DNA from 2 places in the Rhodovastum atsumiense genome. Region 2 is predicted to be linked to the other one. Evidence: riboswitches for the same ligand, from Rfam matches in the RefSeq annotation. Region 2 holds a riboswitch; the other holds the start of a gene.

Region 1 (6,977 bases), 1.4 Mb from region 2:
GCTGCTCGATGGCGCCATGCTGCTGGCCTATGTCGGCGCCACCGCGCTGGCCTGGGGCCTGTCGCTTGCCGCCCTGCTGGCCGCGGGCGTGCGCCTCGCCGGTCCCTGGTCCTGGGGCCGTTTCCATCATCTCGCCCAGACGCTGATCCCGATGGCCGGCTGCGGCGTCTTCCTTGGCCTCAGTGCCACCACCATCACCCTGCTGCATGCCGAGGGCGTGAGCGTCCCGGGCCTCGCTGTCATCCGTGCCTTGCTGCTGGCCGGCGCGCTGGCCTGGTCGAGCTGGCTGGCCTGGCGGGTCGGCGGCACCTGGCCCGTCGCCAATCGGATCCACCGGGCCGCGACCACGGGCTGTGTTGCGCTTGCCGCCGGCTTCTCGGCCTTCGCCTGGGTTCTGCTGTTCTGGGTGTGGTGATGCCCCTCGTGCCCCTCCGTACCTCCCGCGAACGTCGAAAGAAGCGTAGATCCACGATGCATCCGCATTCATCATTCCGTCCGGCCGTCCTGGCATCATCGCCTGCGGTGTCCCGGTCCCTCCTCGCCTTGCTGCTTGCGAGCGTCGCCGCGCTGCCGGCGCTGGCGCAGACACCACTTCCGGCCGCCCCCGAAACCCGTGAGCAGCAGCCGCTCGGTGCCGGCCCGCAGACCGGGGCCGAGCCGGAAAAAGGCTTCTGGGAACGCGAGCACATGCTCGGTGATCTCGGCGGGCTCCGCTCCCGGCTGGAGGATGCCGGCGTCACCCTGACCCTGCAGGAGACCAGCGAGGTGCTCGGCAATGTCAGCGGCGGCTTCCGCCAGGGCGCGGTCTACGAGGGCGCCACGCTGATGGGGGTGCAGGTCGATACCGGGAAGGCGTTCGGCCTGCCCGGCGGCACCTTCAACGCCAGCGCCTACCAGATCCACGGCCGTGGCCTGAGTTCCAACAACATCGGCAACATCAACACCGTCAGCGGCATCGAGGCCACCCGCGCCACCCGGCTGTTCGAGCTGTGGTACGAGCAGGCGCTGTTCGACGACCGCGTCTCGGTGCGCGTCGGCCAGCAGGCGGCCGACCAGGAATTCCAGGTTTCCCAGTATGGCGGGCTGTTCATCAATGCATCGTTCGGCTGGCCGACCCTGGCGGCGGTAGACCTGCCCTCCGGCGGCCCGGCCTATCCGCTGGCCACCCCCGGCGTGCGGCTGAAGGTGAAGCCGCGCGAGGATCTCGCTGTCCTGCTCGGCGTCTACAGCGGCGACCCCGCCCCGGTCGGGGAGAATCCGGATCCGCAGGTGCGCAACCCCTCCGGCACCTCGTTCACCCTGAACCGCGGCGTCTTCGTCATCGGCGAGGTGCAGTACAGCATCAACGGCGGCGAGGACGCGACCGGGCTTCCCGGCACCTACAAGGTCGGTGGCTGGTACAACTCCAACCAGTTCTCCGACCAGCGCTATGCCAATGACGGCCTGCTGCTCGCCGATCCGTCGAGCAGCGGGGTGGCGCTGGGCCGCACCAACAACTGGAGCCTCTATGCCGTGGCCGACCAGATGGTCTGGCGCAAGCCCGGCACCAAGGACCAGGGCATCGGCGTGTTCGGCCGCATCACCGGCACCACCAATGACCGCAATCCGGTGAACTTCTTCATGAACGTGGGCGTCACCTGGAAGGGGGCGATCCCCGCCCGCGAGGACGACACGATCGGGTTGGGCATCGGCTATGCCCATATCGGTGCCAAGGCCCGCCGCTACGATCGCGACGTGACGTATTTCACCGATGCGTCCTATCCGATCCGCAACAGCGAGACGGTGCTGGAACTGACCTACCAGGCGCAGGTCACGCCATGGCTGATCGTGCAGCCGGACTTCCAGTACGTGTTCCGCCCGGCCGGCGGCGTGCCCGATCCGCTCGATCCCACCAAGCGCATCGGCGACGCCGCCATCTTCGGACTGCGCAGCACCATCACCTTCTGACGCGGCTTGGGCCCCATGCCGTTTCGGCATGGGGCCCGGCCGCTTGTCCCGTTCAGGCCCGGGTCCACAGCAGAACCAGTTCGCCCAGCAGGGCCAGCAAGACCCGCGCGAACAGCCCCAACGCCGCCGCGACCGCGCCGGCAGGGGGCGGGTTCACCGTGCGGAAGGCAAGGCCGCGCCGCACCCCGCCGAGGAAGGCCAGGATGGTGGCCGCCCACAGCACGGTCAGGTCCACCAGCCTTGTGGTGGTTCGGCCCTCGGCATGTCAGGCCAGCGCGGCCCCAATCAGGATCAGCACCGTGGCGCCGTAGCCGAGCAGCATGCCGGAAAGGGGCGTGCCCGCGGGCTCCTGCGGCCCGCCGCGGCGGCCGGGGTATCCTCTAGGGCCGTCTGCATCGCCCTTGAACATGGAAGGGCAACGTGCCGGCCGCGATCTATTGCCGTTGCACCATGCTGCTGTGGATCCACCCCCACGGCGCGGCGTCGCCGACCTGATACCAGCCGCCGGGCGCTTCCCCGAAGACCCGCAAGGTCGTGTCCCTGGGCACGACGCGGATGACCTCGCCGCCGCCGCTCGGGCCTGCGCGCAGGTTTCCGGGCTGCCGCAGCACCACGCTGCCGGAGGCCGGCGCCCTGGCCGGTGTGTCAGCCGTGACCTTGGGCGGGGTTGGTTCGCGCGCCGGCGTGACGGCCGGCGGGTGCGGCACCTCCCGGGGGGGCGGCGGAGGGGGCGGGGCTTCCCGCGGGCTGGCCGTTGCCGGGTCCTTCGTGGCCGTGCGCTCGCGGCGGGGCGGGGGCTGGGCATGGCCGCTGTCCGCCGGGGTGGCGGCCGACGCCGCCGGCGGCGTGGCCGCAGGTTCGGTCGCGGCCGTCGCCGGGGGCTGGGGTGCGCTCGCGGCGGTGGGTGGTGGAGGCGGCGGCGGCCCGCCGTTCTCGTAGCAGTAGGTGATCATCTTGGCCCACACCCGGTTTGCTGCCTCGACCGTCTCGGCAACGGTCTGGTCCACCTGGAAGCCGGGGGGTTTCGCGCCGGATCCGTCCTCGTAGGACACCACGGAGACGAACAGCGTGAACATGCCGCCATTGCCGCGCGCAAGGTCGACCTGGCCGCAGACGGCGATCTGCCGTGGCATGGCCTGCGGATACACCTGCACGCCGCGGATCCTGACGGCGGGCGGCGAGTCCGAAAGGGCACGCAGGTTCTGCTCGACGAGCTGCCGGGCATAGCCGGTCATGTCGAAGGCCGGCTGCAACGTCTCCTGCTTTTTATCGTCCTTGCATCCGGCAAGCAGCAGAGCCGGCAGGCTCACAGCGGCAACGATCCTGGTCCAGCGCATGCGCACATGAAGCCTTTCTGATCCTGGACCGGAGGGCGAGACGGCAGCTCGGCGGGCCAGCAGAGAGAAACGGTCAAACTCGAAGGTCAACTTATAGGGTTTCAGCGCCATGATCGGCACCGGGCCAGTCCGTGGCTGCCCGCAAGGCGGCCGCGCGGAATTTTCGCTAGTGCCGCGGTTTTGGCAGAAAGTAGCTGGGGTAAGCAGGATTGGTTCCTGTTTTCGCATCACGATTCACGTGACAAAACGCACATATTCCTCGTGAGCGGAGCACAGGTGTTCCGTTCGCGGTGCTACTTCCCGTTGCTGCTTCGATGCTGGTCTTTGATTTGATCGGGCTCGCCAGCCAGGGGCCGCCGCGGCCGCGTCGGGGGCCGCGGCGCAGGGGGGTCAGGCGGAGCCCAGGGTCGAGAGGTCGATCCGGTTGCGGAACGCCACGGACGCCGAGACCGGCCACAGCACGAACCCCTTGGCGGCCACGCCGGGCAGCCAGGCCGCCAGCCCGTCCAGGGTCTTCGGATGCGGATGGCCGATGGCGATGGCGTAGCCGCGATGCCGCGCGATGTGCTCCACCCGCGCGAGCTGCTCCATCACCGAATAGGTGCCCTTCACCGGGTCGAGGAAGATGTCGTTGCCCGCGGCCGGCACGCCGGCCTGCAGCGCGCAGGGCAGGCCCTGGCTGTGCGGGATCACCACGCTGTCAAGGAACAGCATGCCCTGCCGGTGGGTCTCGGCCGCCACCAGTGACATCAGGGCGGGGTCGCGCGTCGCCACGCTGCCCATGTGGTTGTTCAGCCCCACCGCCTCCGGCACCGCCGCGATCGCCGTGCGCAGCCGCGCCAGGTTCACTTCCGGGCGCAGGTCGATGCGCAGCGGATCGGGCCCGGTCTGGCTGGTGCTGTTGGAGAAGGACTGCATCGGCATGTGCAGCAGCGCCTCGTGGCCCCGGGCGGCGGCGGCGGCCACCTGCTCGGGCAGGCGCGGCGCGAACGGGAACCAGGCCAGCGTCAGCGGCCCCGGCAGCGCCACCGTGCGCTCCGTCAGGCGCGTCGCCCCGAGGTCGTCGATGACGATGCTGATCACCGGTTTCCCCTCGGCGGCGGCGGGGGAGATGGCATAGCGGCGCCAGGGCGGCAGCAGCGTGGCCGGACGGGCCGGTACTGTCGGCGGCAACACCGCCGGCTGCAGCACCGGCGTGGTCAGCGCCACCGGCTGCGGCACCGGGGCAGGCGGCGGCGGGGCCGCCGGGGCCGGCGCTGGCGCCGGCGAGCTCGTCAACAGGGGCACGGCCCCGAGCGCTGCCGCACCGCCGATCAGGCCCGCCACCACACCACGCCGCAGCATCATGGTCATCGTCCGTTGAAATCCTGCTTCACCCTGTCTCATAGCTTCCCTGACCAGGACATTCCAATGTCCTGATTGCCGGGCCGCTTCGCGCCATGCCGATACGCCCGCGCAATCGCCGCGCGGTTGGACCGGTTGCGTGCCGGGGCGATCGGGCCTAACACCTGGGGCAGGCGCCGGTGCCCGCAAGGGCTGAAACGGGAACGCGCCCGGGCCGCAATGGCAGTCCGGGGCGCGGCTGCTCCCGCAACTGTTGGCAGCGAGCCGGGTCCAACGAGCCATTGCCTCGCCACCGGGGTGAGAAGGCGGACACCGGCGAGGACCTGCGAGCCAGGAAACCGGCCGGCGTCGAGAATGCGCGCGTGCGCCCGGGCGGGATGAACCGGACGCGGCGGGAGAAAGACCCGCAGGCGGCACTCGCCGTATCGGATCGGCCGCGGTGCAGCCCACCCGGCACGCCTGCAGGACGCCATGCATGCCCGACGATCCCCCTGTCAGAGAGGTCCCATGAAGGCGCTTGGCGTGCTCGGCACCGGATCGGGTGCCGGCAAAAGCTGGATGACCGCGGCGCTGTGCGCCTGGCTGCGCCGCGAAGGCGTGCGCGTCGCGCCATTCAAGGCGCAGAACATGTCCAACAACGCCTGGGTCACCCTCGACGGCGGCGAGATGGCACGCGCCCAGGCGGTGCAGGCCGAGGCCTGCGGCCTGCTGCCGACGGTGGAGATGAACCCGGTGCTGCTCAAGCCTTCCGGCGGCATGGGATCGCAGGTGATCGTGCTCGGCCGCGCCGAGGGCCATTGCGCCGCCCGCGATTATTACGGCCGCGCCGAGCGGCTCTGGCAGGTCGTCGCCGACACGTTGGAAACCTGGCGGTCACGCTGCGACGTGCTGGTGATGGAAGGCGCCGGCAGTCCGGTGGAACTGAACCTGATGGCCCGCGACATCGCCAACCTGCGGCCGGTCCGCCACCTGGACGGACGCTGGCTGCTGGTGGGCGACATCGACCGCGGCGGCATCTTCGCCCAGCTCGCCGGCACCTGGGCCCTGCTGGACGAGGCGGATCGCGCCCGCTGCCTCGGCGCCATCGTCAACCGCTTCCGTGGCGACGCGTCGCTCTTTCCAGACCCGCAATCCTGGCTCGCCCCCTACGCGCCCGGCTTCCCCGTGCTCGGCACCGTGCCGCTGCGCCGCGACCTGCAGCCCGAGGAGGAGGACGGCTTCTCCGCCGCCGACCAGGATCGCGGACAGGGCGACACCCTGGCCTGGGTGCGCACCCCGCACGCTTCCAACCTCACCGACTGCCAGCCCTGGTGGGACGATGCCGGCGTGCGCGTGCGCTGGACCGAGGACGCCGACGTGCTGGCCCGCGCCCGCGCCATCGTGCTGCCGGGCTCGAAGAACACCATCGCCGACCTGCGCTGGCTGCGCGCCCGCGGCCTGGACCGGGTGATCCGCGACGCCGCCGCCGCCGGCACGCTCGTGGTCGGGCTGTGCGGCGGCTACCAGATGCTGGGGGAATGGCTGCACGATCCCACGGGCGTGGCCGGGGATGCCGGCGACGAAGCCGGGCTCGGCCTGCTGCCGGTGGCCACCACCTTCCACGCCGCCAAGACCCTGCGCGCGACCGAAGCCGAATGCGACGGTGACCGCTGGTCCGCCTACGAAATCCACATGGGCGAAACCATCGCCACCGGGCCCTGCACGCCCCTGCACCAGGTGTGGAACGACGGAACCCCACGCCCGGAAGGGACACAGGCTGGGCGGGTCTGGGGCACCTACCTGCACGGCTGGTTCGAATCCCCCCGCTCCCGCGCCCGCCTTGCCACGGCCGCGGGGTTCACAGACTACAAACCACATGCCGTTCCTTGGGCGGAACAGCGCCGCGCGCTCTACGCCGCCATGGCCGAACACGTCGCCGCACACGTCAACCTTGATCCGGTGCGGCGATACCTTGGGATCTGAACGCCCGGGGCGCTGCCCCGGCCCCGGCAGGAGGCTTTGCCTCCTGCACCTCCACCAAGGGCCAAAGGCCCTTGGATCCCCTTTTTCCCCGAAGTGACACCTCCATGAGCCATCCCGCGTCCTGGCAGGCCCCCGCGATCCCGCCGCTTGCCCACGATCTCACCACCGCCCTGCAGGCCCGCATCGACGCCAAGACCAAGCCACCCGGCTCATTGGGCCGGCTCGAAGACCTCGCGCTGCGGCTCGGGTTGATGCAGGGCACCACACGGCCGGTGCTGACCGCGCCGGCGGTGCTGGTCTTCGCCGGCGACCACGGCTTCGCCCGCGACGGCGTCAGCCCTTTTCCGCCGGAAGTGACGCCGCAAATGGTGGCCAACTTCCTCGCGG
Region 2 (6,977 bases):
GCATCCCGGTCATCTGGATGCACGGCCTGGAATGCACGTGTTGTTCAGAGAGCTTCATCCGCTCGGCGCACCCGCTGGCAAAGGACGTGGTGCTGTCGATGATCTCGCTCGACTATGACGACACTCTCATGGCCGCCGCCGGCCATCAGGCCGAAGAGATCCTCGAAGGCATCCGTGACACCTACAGGGGGCGCTACCTGCTCGCCGTCGAGGGCAATGCGCCGCTCGCCGAGGACGGCATGTTCTGCATCGATGGCGGCCGGCCCTTCGTCGAACGGCTGCGATGGATGGCGCAGGAGGCGATGGCGGTGATCGCCTGGGGGTCCTGTGCCTCGTGGGGCTGCGTGCAGGCCGCCCGGCCCAATCCGACGCAGGCGACGCCGGTCGACCGGATCATCCGCGACAGGCCGGTCATCAAGGTGCCGGGCTGCCCGCCGATCGCCGAGGTGATGACCGGCGTGCTCAGCTACGTGGCCACCTTCGGCCGCCTGCCCGAACTGGACGGCCGGGGACGGCCGAAGATGTTCTACTCGCAGCGCATCCACGACAAATGCTATCGCCGCCCGCATTTCGACGCCGGCCAGTTCGTGCAGGACTGGGACGATGATTTCGCCCGCAAGGGCTACTGCCTGTACAGGATGGGCTGCCGCGGGCCGACCACGTACAACGCGTGCTCCACGGTGCGCTGGAATGGCGGCGTGTCGTTTCCCATCCAGTCCGGCCACGGCTGCATCGGCTGCGCGGAGGACGCGTTCTGGGACAACGGCCCCTTCTACGAACGCCTGTCGCCGCTTCGTCAGTTCGGCATCGAGGCAAATGCCGACCGCATCGGCGGCGTCGCCGCCGGCGCGGTCGCCGCGGCGGTGGCCGCCCATGCCGGCGCCACCACGGTGAAACGGGTGTTCGCGGGGCGCTGACGGTGCCTTCCGACGCGGCGCATCATCCAAGGGGGGAACCATGGACGAGTTTTCGCGCACCACCCGCTTCCGCGGGGTGGTCGACCTTGACCCGACGGATCGTTCGAACGGACGCTCGACCATCTACGTCTACGAGGCGGCGGTGCGGGCCTGGCACTGGGTGCATGCCCTGGCGATGATGGTGCTGGTCGCGACCGGCTACCTGATCGCCTCGCCGCCGCCCACGCTGCCGGGCGAGGCCAGCGCCAACTTCCTGTTCGGCTATATCCGCTTCACCCATTTCGTGTCCGGCTACGTGCTGGCGATTTCATTCCTATTTCGGATCTACTGGGGCTTCGTCGGCAACCGCCATTCACGGCAGATCTTCCATCTCCCGGTCTGGGAGCGCGCGTGGTGGCGCGGCGTGGTGTGGGAGGCGAAGTGGTATCTGTTTCTCGTGGACGAGCCGAAGAAATACCTCGGCCACAATCCGCTGGCGCAGATCACGATGTTCTTCGCGATGACGCTCGGCACGATCGGCATGATCGTGACCGGGTTCGCGCTGTATTCCGAGGGCACCGGGCGCGACAGCTGGGAATACGTCGTCTTCGGGACGCTGCTTGACGTTCTGCCGAGCCAGGACGTGCACACGCTGCATCATCTGGGTCTGTGGATGATCGTGATTTTCACGATCATCCATGTCTATGCGTCGGTGCGCGAGGAAATCATGTCCCGCCAGACGATGATCGCCACCATGATCTCGGGGGAGCGCCAGTTCCGCGACGACCGCAACGATTGAACCTATGGCCTGCGCCGCCGCAGCGCCGCGCGGACCAGCCACACCGAAGCCCCCGCGACCGTGAGCGGAAACACCACGGTCTGCAGAACGAACACCGCCATCCAGGTCAGGCTCGCCTCCACCGCATGTTCGACGCTGGCGGCAAGGCGGCTGAAGGAGTCGGCCAGGCGGTCCGGCGAGAGCGCGCCCAGCCCGTCGGTGAGGCGGCGCGGGTCGTACCATGGTCGGGCCGCCCCCTCGGCGAGGCGCGGCATCGCCGCGGTCAGCTCGGCCTGGGTGGCGTTCAGGGTCAGCTCGGCCTGGGCGGCGCGGTCACGCAGGAACCGCTGCGACAGCGCCTCGGTCGCCTGCAGGCTGACCGGCAACAGCAGCTTGCCGAGCAACGCGCTGGCGATCAGCACCTGCGCGAGTCGCCGCAGCCCGCTCCCCCGCGTCGCGCCGGTCAGGATGGCGGCCGCCAGCACGCCGAGCCCGATCGACAGCACCCAGGGCAGGGCGAAGCTGTCCAGCACGTCCACCAGCACCAGCTGGATGGTGACGCAGACCAGGCTGGCCATCAGCACGTCGGCGAAGCTGTCGAGCAATTGCTCGAAGGGGCGCAGGATGTTGCCGATCTCGATGCTGGCGCCGCCATTGACCAGTGCCCCGACATTGGCGTTGACCGTGGTCGAGGACGCCACCCCCACCACCCGCCCGAGCGCGCGCACGGTCACGTAGGCCAGTCCCGCCGCGAGCTGGGTGCGTTGCAGGATCTGCCGCGCCTGCTCGGGTGCGAGCGGGGTCACGAACCGGTCGACGGTGCGGTCAATCCCGCCCGACGCCGCCGCCAGCAGCAGCGCCAGCAGCGGGATCATCACCAGCAGCCGCGGCCGCATCCGGCCGGCAAGACCTGACAGACGTGCACGCAGCATCGGCGTGGCTCCCTGGACATCGGTGACGGAGTCATACGCCCGGGCCGGCGGGATGGCTCGCCCCGCCGGCGCGCGGCGCCGCCGTGACGCGCGGGCAGCCCTATATATTGACACGAATCGCCGGCATTCCCCTATATATAGGTGTCACGGTCCCTCGCATCGCAAGATCGAGGGCTAAGAGGGAAGCCGGTGCGAGGCCGGCGCTGCCCCCGCAACTGTCAGCGGCGAGCTTCCGCCCATCCATGTCACTGGGGCCGCACGGCCTTGGGAAGACGGGCCGAAGCCGGGACCCGCGAGCCAGGAGACCTGCCGCGACAGCCGTACGTCCTCGGGCGGGGTGCCCCGGTGGACCGCATCCCCGGCACGCCTGCGCGGCGTCGCCGTCCCATGCGGCCGCCCGGTCCCTGCCCCCAGATCACAAGGGGTTCACGCCGCATGTTCGTCTCCACCCAGCACGACCGATCGGCGCCACCGCGCCTGCCGCCCGCCGATGCCGCCCGGCTCGTCGCCCTGGTGCGGGATGCCTGCGCCGGGCTTGAGGGTGTCTCCGCCGAGGCCGTGCTGGCCGGGACATGGCGCGACCTGCATGACGGGATCACGCCGGACGAAGCGGCGCTGGCGCCGATCCTCGCCGCCCGCACGCTCGTCGAGACCGAGCCGGCCTATGCCCAGGTGGCGGCGCGGCTGCTCGCCGACCGGCTGCGGTGCGAGGCGCTGAGTTTCCTGTCCGGCCGGCCGGACCGGCCCGGCCAGGACGAGATGGCGGCCCGCTATCCCACGTATTTCCCGGCCTTTGTGCAGGCCGGCATCGCCGCCGGGTTGCTCGATCCCGAACTCGGGCGCTTCGATCTTGGTCGCCTGGGCGCGGCGCTGCGGCCGGAACGGGACCTGAATTTCGATTACCTGGGCCTGCAGACGCTGTACGACCGCTATGTCCTGCATGTCCGCGGCACCCGCATCGAATTGCCACAGGCCTTCTTCATGCGCGTCGCCATGGGGCTCGCGCTGCGGGAGGAGGACCGGGACGCACGGGCCATCGCCTTCTACGAGCTGCTGTCCTCCTTCGATTTCATGGTCTCGACCCCGACCCTCTTCAATGCCGGCACGCGGCGGCCGCAGCTTTCCTCCTGCTTCCTCACCACGGTGGCGGACGACCTCGACGGCATCTTCAAGGCGATCCGCGACAACGCGCTGCTCGCGAAGTATTCCGGCGGGCTCGGCAATGACTGGACCCAGGTGCGCGGGCTGGGCGCGCATATCCGGGGCACCAACGGCCAGAGCCAGGGGGTGGTGCCGTTCCTGAAGGTGGCGAACGACACCGCCATCGCGGTGAACCAGGGCGGCAAGCGCAAGGGCGCGGTCTGCGCCTACCTGGAGACCTGGCACATCGACATCGAGGAATTCCTCGACCTGCGCAAGAACACCGGCGACGACCGCCGCCGTACCCACGACATGAACACGGCCAACTGGATCCCCGACCTGTTCATGCAGCGGGTGGAGGCCGGGGCCGACTGGACGCTGTTCTCCCCCGACGAGGTGCCGGACCTGCACGATCTCTGCGGCCACGACTTCAGGATCGCCTACGAGACGTACGAGGCGAAGGCGGCGCGCGGCGGGATCAGGGTGTTCCGGACCGTGAAGGCGGTGGATCTGTGGCGGCGCATGCTGACCATGCTGTACGAGACCGGCCATCCCTGGATCACCTTCAAGGATGCCTGCAACCTGCGATCGCCGCAGCAGCATGCGGGCGTCGTGCATTCCTCCAATCTGTGCACCGAGATCACCCTCAACACGAGTGCCGGCGAGGTGGCGGTGTGCAATCTCGGCTCCGTCAACCTCGCCGCCCACGTCACCGCCGACGGGCTCGACCGCGACCGGCTCGCCCGCACGGTGCGGACCGCCATGCGCATGCTGGACAACGTCATCGACATCAACCTTTATTCCATCCCCGAGGCACGCCGGTCCAATCTGCGCCATCGCCCGGTCGGCCTCGGCCTGATGGGCTTCCAGGACGCGCTGGAGACGCTGCGCCTGCCCACCGCCTCCGAGGCGGCGGTGGACTTCGCCGACACCTCCATGGAAGCCATCAGCTATTTCGCCATCGACGCCTCGGTGGAGCTGGCCGCCGAGCGCGGACGCTACGCCTCGTTCGAAGGCTCGCTGTGGTCGCGCGGCATCCTGCCCATCGACAGCCTGCATCTGCTGGCGGCGGCGCGTGACGGCGACGTGCGGCTCGACCACGGCACGACCCTGGACTGGGATGCGCTGCGCGCGCGGGTGCAGGCCGTGGGCATGCGTCATTCCAACGTCCTGGCCATCGCCCCCACCGCCACCATCGCCAATATCGTCGGCGTCTCGCCCTCGATCGAGCCCGCCTTCAGCCAGCTTCATGTGAAGGCCAACATGTCCGGCGACTTCACCGTGGTGAACGCCCGTCTCGTCCGCGACCTCAAGGCGCGCGGGCTGTGGGACGCGGCGATGATCGCCGACCTCAAGCGGCATGACGGCATGGTGGGGGCGATCGACCGCATCCCGGAGGATCTGCGGGCGCTCTATGCCACCGCCTTCGAGATCGCGCCGGACTGGCTGGTCCGCGCCGCGGCGCGGCGGCAGAAATGGATCGACCAGGCGCAATCGCTGAACCTCTACATGGCGCGGCCATCCGGCCGGCAGCTCGACGCGCTGTACCGGCTCGCCTGGCGGATGGGGCTCAAGACCACCTACTACCTGCGCGCCCGTGCCGCCACGCAGGTGGAGAAATCGACGCTGGCCGGCACCGATGGCCGGCTCAACGCCGTGCCCGCCTGCAGCATCGCCGATGCGGCCTGCGAGGTATGCCAATGAACGCGCCCGCCCACGATGCCACCGGGCTTGGCGAGATCGACCGCTCCGGCGGCCGGGTGCGGGTGGACGAGAAGCGCCTGCTCAACGCCCGCGCCGACGTCAACCAGCTCCTGCCCATGAAGTATCGATGGGCCTGGGAGAAATACCTCGCCGCCTGCAACAACCACTGGATGCCGACCGAGGTCTCCATGCAGGCCGACATCGCCCTGTGGAAGTCGCGTGACGGCCTGACCGCGGAAGAACGGCGCATGGTGCGGCGGAACCTGGGGTTCTTCGCCGCCTCGGAGAGCCTGGTGGCGAACAACATCGTGCTCGCCGTCTACCGCCAGCTTGCCAATCCGGAATGCCGGCAATACCTGCTGCGCCAGGCCTTCGAGGAAGCGGTGCACACCCATTGCTTCCAGTACATCGTCGAGAGCCTCGGCCTCGACGGCGGCGAGCTGTTCAACATGTACCGGGAAGTGCCCTCGATCACCGACAAGGCGGCCTGGGCGCTGCGGCACACCCGCGCCCTGTCCGATCCCGCCTTCCGGACCGGGACGCCGGCGGCCGACCAGGATTTCCTGCGCGATCTCGTGGCCTTCTACGTGGTGTTCGAGGGCATGTGGTTCTACACCGGCTTCGCGCAGATCCTCTCGCTCGGCCGGCGCAACAGGATGGTGGGCATCGCCGGGCAGTACCAGTACATCCTGCGCGACGAGAGCATCCATCTCAATTTCGGCATCGACGTCATCAACCAGATCCGGCACGAGAACCCGCATCTCTGGACCAGGGCGTTCCAGGACGAGGTGCGGGGCATGCTGGCGGAGGCGGCGGCGCTGGAGGCGGCCTATGGGCGGGACACCATGCCCCATGGCCTGCTCGGGCTCAATGCGGAGCTATGCGCCCAGTACATGCATTTCATCGCCAATCGCCGCTGCGCCCAGCTCGGCCTTGCCCCGGTCTTCGCCGAGGCCGCCAATCCCTTCCCCTGGATGAGCGAGACCATGGACCTGATGAAGGAGAAGAACTTCTTCGAGACCCGCGTGACCGAATACCAGAACGGCGGCGCGCTCGCCTGGGATTGATGCGGGCAAGGACGCGCTGGCCGTTTCCGGCCAGCGCGCCCCGCGCCTATGTCGCCGCGCGCAGCGTCCGGGCCGCCGCGACCAGGTTGGCCAGCGCCGCCCGCACTTCCGTCCAGCCGCGCGTCTTCAGCCCGCAATCGGGATTGACCCACAGCCGGTCAGGCGGAATCGCCGCCGTGGCGTGCTGGAGCAGCGTCGCCATCTCCTCGGGCGACGGCACCCGGGGGCTGTGGATGTCCCACACCCCCGGCCCGATCTCGTTCGGGTAGGCGAAATCGGCGAACACGCGCAGCAGCTCCATGTCGCTGCGCGTGGTCTCGATCGAGATCACGTCGGCATCCATCGCCGCGATGGCGTCGATGATGTCGTTGAACTCGCTGTAGCACATGTGGGTGTGGATCTGCGTCTCGTCGCGCACGCCGCCGGCAGCCAGGCGGAAGCAGGCGATCGCCCAGCGCAG

The links. Region 2 has a riboswitch for cobalamin ahead of NBY65_RS16560 (ribonucleoside-diphosphate reductase subunit alpha). Riboswitches for the same ligand answer to the same signal wherever they lie in the genome.
Region 1: linked by a shared signal. The riboswitch ahead of NBY65_RS10160 (cobyric acid synthase) and the one ahead of NBY65_RS16560 (ribonucleoside-diphosphate reductase subunit alpha) in region 2 are both predicted to bind cobalamin.

The regions. Positions count from the first base shown of each region.
Region 1 covers NZ_OW485601.1:2,228,946-2,235,922, reverse strand. The annotation lists gene NBY65_RS10190 (4Fe-4S binding protein) at 1-415, shown strand, start outside; gene NBY65_RS10185 (carbohydrate porin) at 523-1,947, shown strand; gene NBY65_RS10180 (hypothetical protein) at 2,000-2,182, opposite strand; gene NBY65_RS10175 (hypothetical protein) at 2,213-2,356, opposite strand; gene NBY65_RS10170 (SH3 domain-containing protein) at 2,382-3,257, opposite strand; gene NBY65_RS10165 (divergent polysaccharide deacetylase family protein) at 3,675-4,637, opposite strand; cobalamin riboswitch at 4,789-4,989, shown strand; gene NBY65_RS10160 (cobyric acid synthase) at 5,136-6,590, shown strand; gene cobT (nicotinate-nucleotide--dimethylbenzimidazole phosphoribosyltransferase) at 6,695-6,977, shown strand, end outside.
Region 2 covers NZ_OW485601.1:3,641,749-3,648,725, forward strand. The annotation lists gene NBY65_RS16545 (hydrogenase small subunit) at 1-917, shown strand, start outside; gene cybH (Ni/Fe-hydrogenase, b-type cytochrome subunit) at 958-1,695, shown strand; gene NBY65_RS16555 (hypothetical protein) at 1,698-2,606, opposite strand; cobalamin riboswitch at 2,737-2,934, shown strand; gene NBY65_RS16560 (ribonucleoside-diphosphate reductase subunit alpha) at 3,042-5,450, shown strand; gene NBY65_RS16565 (ribonucleotide-diphosphate reductase subunit beta) at 5,447-6,517, shown strand; gene metE (5-methyltetrahydropteroyltriglutamate--homocysteine S-methyltransferase) at 6,564-6,977, opposite strand, start outside.